2 linked regions of the Methanococcus vannielii SB genome follow. Each later gene encodes a partner of the first gene's protein in a complex. Links are inferred from orthologs where the notes say so. Each region holds a gene or a part of one and is shown on either strand. Other genes may lie near its edges.

Region 1 (3,116 bases):
ATAATTGTACAAATAAATTATATAGATTTTAAAACCTAATTTTTACAATTATTGCCGAATCTAAACCCATGCAAAAACTATAAAAATAATAAGTAAGTAATAAGAAAGAGACGGGAATCTAGGAAACTTTTGAAAAACACATTTTTAGAGATTTTTTGCGGCTATGTAAGTTGAAAAACTTTGTATAACGTAGCTTTTGTATTCAATACTAACTAAAACACAAAAACGAATCAGAAAAAGAGGTAAAATCATGGCATTTAAAGTTGTTGTTGCTGACCCTAAAGCGGGAAAATCATACCAATATGAAATAGACGGAAACGAACTATTAGGTAAAAAAATTGGCGATGAAATAAACGGTTCAATCGTTGGTTTAGAAGGATATAAATTAAAAATTACCGGTGGAGCAGACAAATGTGGTTTTGCAATGAGACATGATATTCACGGCGCTATGAAAATGAGAGTCTTATTAAGAGAGGGGCCAGGATACAACCCAAAAGAAAGCGGTATTAGAAGAAGAAAAAGTTTAAGAGGAAATACGATTTCAAAAGACATCGTATTGATAAATACGAAAGTTTTAGAATATGGGCAAACTCCAATTGGCGAATAATTTCTTTTTTTCTTTTTAATCAATATTCTTTTTTGTAGATTATATATATCTATATAAAGTATTAGTTATAGAGTGACTATATCTTTTTTGTAAAATCTGAGTTTTACAAAATCTACAAAAACGCTGTTTTTGTTTGGTGATATTATTTTCAATTTACCGTTAAATTGATTTAAGTTATAAAACTGTGCGAGGGATAATTATGGTGGCATCTAATCAATCTGAAGTAAATATAGGTATGGTTGGTCACGTAGACCATGGAAAAACGAGTTTAACTAGAAAATTAACCGGTGTTTGGACAGATACCCATAGTGAAGAGTTAAAAAGAGGAATTTCAATAAGACTTGGGTATGCTGACTGCGAAATAAAAAAGTGTGAAAGCTGTAACGAACCTGAATGTTATACTGTAGATAAAAAATGCGACTGCTGTAGTGGGAAAGTTGAAACTTTAAGAAAAATATCCTTTGTAGATGCTCCCGGACACGAAACACTGATGGCTACAATGCTTTCAGGAGCATCTTTAATGGATGGTGCAATTTTAGTTATTGCTGCTAGTGAAGAGTGCCCACAACCTCAAACAAAGGAGCATTTAATGGCACTTGATGCACTCGGTGTTAAAAATATACTCATTGTGCAGAATAAAATTGACCTCGTAACTGAGGAACAGGCTGTTGAAAACTATGAACAGATCCAAAAGTTTACAAAAGGAACCGTTGCAGAAAAAGCACCAATTATTCCAGTTTCAGCCCACCATGGGGCAAACCTTGACGTGCTTTTAAAAGCAATTCAAGAGTTTATTCCAACTCCAAAAAGAGATGAAACAGTATCTCCAAGACTCTATGTTGCAAGGAGTTTTGATGTAAATAAGCCAGGTTCAGAAATTAAAGACTTAAAAGGCGGAGTTATCGGCGGAAGTATTATTCAAGGAATTTTAAAAGTTGGCGATGAAATCGAGATAAGGCCGGGTAGTAAGGTAGTTGAAGGAAATAAAACCAAATGGGTTCCAATCATTACAAAAATCATATCACTTGGTGCAGGTAGTAAAAAATTAAAAACTGCACTTCCAGGGGGATTAATTGGAGTTGGAACCGAATTAGACCCTAATTTAACGAAATCAGATGCATTGAGTGGAAGTTTAGCAGGAATTCCCGGAACACTTCCTGAAACGTTAGAAAAAATAACTATTAGGCCACAACTACTCGAAAGAGTTGTAGGTTCTCAAGATGAACTTTTAATAGAGCCTTTAAAAACCAATGAAGTCTTAATGTTAAACGTTGGAACATCAACAACAGTTGGAGTAACCGTTTCAGCAAAAGCAGAAAAGGTAGAAATAAAACTAAAACTTCCAGTATGTGCTGATTCAGGCGATAGGGTTGCAATTAGCAGAAAAATAGGGTCAAGATGGAGATTAATCGGATATGGAATAATATTATAATTTTTTATTAAAATTATACTATTTTGGTGTTTTAATGGACTTTTCAACCTTAATTCAGAAAAAGGAGAAAGTAGTTTCAAAAATTCAAAATATAAATTTTAACCATGATCATTCCAAATACTGGATTGAATCGCTATTTATCCATAAATCCGACATGAAATTTTCTGGAGGAGATGGCAGTTTTAATAAAATAGACTATATTAACTACTGCTTATACCTAACTGGAGCTGTTTCATACTGTCAAAGCGTTGGCGGAACTATTGAAAAGTCTGTTTCAGCATTTGATGGAGATATTATCCTTCCATATAAGTACGTTCAAAATCGTTTAAGCCGTTACATGTTAAATACGGAATTAAAGGTTGCATTATCTAATTTAATAAAAAGTGAAATAGATTACTACCTTTATGACGGTTCACTATATTCTTTTTTAGTCCAAACTAATAATCACATGACAGTCAATGGAAAAAAGCTTGAAGAAACTATTTTTGATTATTATAAGGAATATTCTCGTATTATACGATCCAAAATCTTTGAAGAGATTACCTCTGGATGCATAAGTTCAGCAGTAGACATTTCATTTGAAAATTCCCTGAATGAAGAGCAGAAGATTGCACTTGAACAGCTTGAATATTTAATACTATTATCTGAAATTACAAAATATCAAAAAAAAATGGTTGGAATTGCGAAAACTTCTAAAATGAATATTTATTTTGAAAATGCACTTATTCCTGATTTAGCATTATTTTCAAGGTGTAAAAAATCAGGATATTCCATTCCTGTAGACTTGATATCTGAAAAAGTAAATAAAAACTTTTATAAGAATGTCGATTACTTCAAAAAATTTGGAATTGACCTTAAAAATTTATATTACCAGTTTGTAAAACTTGAAGACAACAGCGGAATTTTATGTGCAACTTCCTTTGAAAAGCTAGATGAAACATTTTATTCGAATTTAAAAGAAATATCCGTTTCAGGTTATCCATACATATTAAAAAAATCACACGAAAACGTGAAAATTGAAAATTCAGATGTTTTAAAATTTGCTAGACTTCTTGGGATATATGAAGAGTCCGATAG
Region 2 (3,131 bases), 450 kb from region 1 along the record:
TTACTTGCACCAAGAATTGAATCTTAATTTAACTTTATTACTTTGATTTTTAAAAAGTGAAAGACATGTATAAAAAAATAAGGGATGCATTTTTTAACGAATTTTTAAAAGAGGGTTTAGGGGAATTACCTGAAAATTTTTACCCTGATGCAAAAAAATATATTGAAACAATAGACGACAATTTTAAACTTGAAAGGACGAAATATTATTTAATGGAACTTTTAAACATTCGTTATTACAAAATTAACTGCCTCAAGGAAAGCCCAAATAATACTACAAAGGATGAAAAAAAGCTTTTAAAATTTATTGAAGATATCCTCTTTGGTCGCTTAGATATTGAAGATATCTATAAAAAAGAGGATATTGATAAAAAAAAATTTAAAAATCAGCTTAATTTAGATACGGGGCATGAAAATGAAGGTGCATGTCAAAAACCAAAACCTATAAATACTGAAAGTGATATTGATATTGTAAGAGTCATCACTAAGTTCCCATGCTTTACGGACGGGAATTTGCAGTATATTTTAAACAAGAATGACATTATCTCTTTGGATAGGAAATTTTCAAAGATTTTAGAGAAACACAATGTGGTTAAACGGGTGAATGTCCATGAAGATGAAAAAAAAGATAAAAAGGTACTGTCCATACTGTAAGAAGCATACTGCCCATACAGTAGAGAAAGCTAAAAAAAGAAAAGCTAGTGAATTGAAATGGGGCCAAAGGCAGTTTAGAAGAGTAACTGCGGGGTACGGAGGATACCCAAGACCGTTACCAGGTGGAGCTAAGCCAATTAAAAAATTGGACTTACGATACAAATGTGCAGAATGTGGAAAAATGCACGAAAGGAGTAACGGCGGCTTTAGAGCAAGGATTTTTGAATTGGTAGACTAATTAAGAAAAACGGTGAGAAAAAATGCAATTAATCTCAAAACCTAAAAGCAGATTCTTAAAAGTTCAGTGTACAGACTGTAGCAACGAACAGGTTATATTTGGATGCCCTGCAACTGAAGTAAAGTGTACATCATGCGGAAAAATCATTGCTGAACCAAAAGCCTCAAAAGGGGCAATTAAGGCAAAGATTTTAGAAGTATTACAGTAAATCTTTTTTCTTTTTTCAAAAATTTTTAAAATAGCTTGAATAGTTTTATAAGTATTTAAATACTATATTGTGTATAAACTAGTCAGTATGCTATTTATAATTTAATCAAGGTGGAACTTATGCGGAAAGATTTTCCTGAAGAGGGAGATATTGTTATTGGAAATGTTACTGATGTGAAAGCATTTGGTGCATTTATCGAGCTTTTAGAGTACCCTGGAAAAGAGGGAATGGTTCATATTTCTGAAGTGTCTTCAGGATGGATTAAAAATATACGAGACCACATTAAAAAAGGTCAAAGAGTAGTTGCAAAGGTAATGAGGGTAAATCCCGGTAAAAACCAGATAGACCTTTCTTTAAAACGTGCAACTGACCAACAAAAAAAATCTAAGGTTCAAGAATGGAAAAAATTCCAAAGAGCTGAAAAATTACTCCAATTTGCATCTGAAAAGCTTGGAAAAACCCTTGAAGATGGATGGGAAGCTGTAGGTTACTTGTTAGTTGATAAATTCGGTGAACTTTACGATGCATTTGAATCAATGGTAATTGAAGGAAAAGAAGTATTAGATGAACTCGAAACTCCGGTTTCTAAAGAATGGGCAGATATGATTTATGAAGTTGCATGTGAAAACATCGAACTTTCAAACGTTAAAGTCGATGGAATTCTTACACTTACAACCACGGAACCTTCAGGGGTAAAAGTAATTAAAAACGGTCTTAAAAAGGCTTTCAAAGCAAACCCTTACGAAGACGTTAAGGTGAATATTACGTATGTCGGGGCTCCAAAATACCGGATAGAAGTAATTGCACCAGATTATAAGAGTGGTGAAGAAGTTTTAAGAAGAGTTGCAGAAGAAGCAATTGAGTATATTAAAGACTACAAGGGCGGACAGGGTAGTTTTGTTAGGGTAGAGGAGTAATCGATACCATGCAGATGAAAAAATGTCCAAAATGTGGCAAATATACTTTAAAAGAGTACTGTATTGACTGTAATGAAAAAGCAGGTACTGTCAAACCTCCAAGGTTTTCCCCGGTAGATAAATATGGAAAATACCGGAGAATGCTCAAAAAATCTTTAAAAAAATAGATGGATAAAATGGAATTACGATATAATTCAGGGAATATTTTAAACGAAGAAGTCCATAAAATTGGCATTATTGCACTTGGATCTTTTCTTGAAAATCATGGCTCAGCCCTACCAATAGATACCGATGCAAAAATAGCATCATATATTGGATTAAACGTTTCAATTTTAACGGGGGCTAAATTTTTAGGAGTAGTAATTCCATCTACCGAATACAGTTACGTAAAACACGGAATCCATAATTCTCCAAACGAAGTAGTCGAATACATAAAGATTATGATTGAACATTCCAAAAAAATTGGAATCAACAAGTTTTTAATAATAAATTGCCATGGCGGAAACACTCTTATTAAGGATTTAATTTCAGAGTTAAATGATAAAAAAACTTCCGTAATTTTGGAAAACGTATGTTTTACGCACGCTGCATTCGAAGAAATTGCAATTGGCTATGCTGTTGGAATACTTTCCGAGGATAAAATGAAAACTCACTCATTTAAAACTTATCCTGAAATAGGGATGATAGGGTTAACAGAAGCAAGACTGAAAAATACTGATATTGACAACGAAGCAAAAATTTTAGAAGAAAAAGGTGCAATTTTTCTTGATAAAAATTACGGTAAAACTCTTTTAAAAAATTTAATCAATAATCACGTTGAAATAGTGAAGAAAATGAGCGAAGGTGATTCAAATGTGGGAAGACTCCCCATCACACGTTTGTAGGGGTGGAGATTTACGGGGACTTGCATTTTGCTGCCCTCCTGTAAAATACTGCCCATTACATAACGCTTTAAAGTCTTTAGAAATGACTAACGACGAATTTTCAAAAATTAAGCAGGAATTTGGAAATGAAACTCGGCTTAAATATGGTAAGAATACCTGCTTTGGAAGTCTTGTATGGTGCTGCAAAATTACAAAACCATGTCCTTTTAGAGATAGTGCAATGCTTGCAAT

What was found.
Region 2: the proteins of MEVAN_RS02665 (region 1) and MEVAN_RS05160 are in contact, whole or in part, in a crystal structure (PDB 3CW2), measured with the Saccharolobus solfataricus proteins. The link is inferred for Methanococcus vannielii SB from one-to-one orthologs. Residues at the interface, in WP_009988771.1 of Saccharolobus solfataricus: Asp222, Lys225, Pro226, Gly227, Thr228, Gln229, Phe230, Asn231, Leu233, Lys234, Gly235, Leu259, Phe273, Thr274, Lys275, Tyr300, Leu301, Asp302, Pro303, Ser304, Leu305, Lys307; in WP_009989173.1 of Saccharolobus solfataricus: Val185, Arg186, Thr187, Asn188, Glu189, Pro190, Leu191, Gly192, Val193, Glu194, Ile196, Lys197, Ile200, Ser201, Leu204, Ile217, Lys218, Ile219, Tyr220, Thr221, Ile222, Gly223, Ala224, Pro225, Tyr227.

What each region holds. Positions count from the first base shown.
Region 1 is NC_009634.1:574,647-577,762, forward strand. The notes cover bases 142-2,922. They hold MEVAN_RS02665 (translation initiation factor IF-2 subunit gamma), read left to right. Parts: upstream 142-806; coding sequence 807-2,039; downstream 2,040-2,922. Other genes in these bases: MEVAN_RS02660 (30S ribosomal protein S6e), read left to right, coding at 251-607; MEVAN_RS02670 (DNA double-strand break repair nuclease NurA), read left to right, coding at 2,074-2,922. Outside these bases: more of MEVAN_RS02670, read left to right, coding at 2,923-3,116. UniProt on the Methanocaldococcus jannaschii protein: eIF-2 functions in the early steps of protein synthesis by forming a ternary complex with GTP and initiator tRNA.
Region 2 is NC_009634.1:1,022,375-1,025,505, reverse strand. What follows is about bases 322-3,117. They hold MEVAN_RS05160 (translation initiation factor IF-2 subunit alpha), read left to right. Parts: upstream 322-1,218; coding sequence 1,219-2,016; downstream 2,017-3,117. Other genes in these bases: MEVAN_RS05145 (methanogenesis marker 9 domain-containing protein), read left to right, coding at 2,869-3,117; arfB (2-amino-5-formylamino-6-ribosylaminopyrimidin-4(3H)-one 5'-monophosphate deformylase), read left to right, coding at 2,184-2,900; MEVAN_RS05155 (RNA-protein complex protein Nop10), read left to right, coding at 2,025-2,183; MEVAN_RS05165 (30S ribosomal protein S27e), read left to right, coding at 914-1,099; MEVAN_RS05170 (50S ribosomal protein L44e), read left to right, coding at 610-891. In the rest of the region: MEVAN_RS05180 (DNA polymerase sliding clamp), read left to right, coding at 1-27; more of MEVAN_RS05175, read left to right, coding at 66-321; more of MEVAN_RS05145, read left to right, coding at 3,118-3,131. UniProt on the Methanocaldococcus jannaschii protein: eIF-2 functions in the early steps of protein synthesis by forming a ternary complex with GTP and initiator tRNA.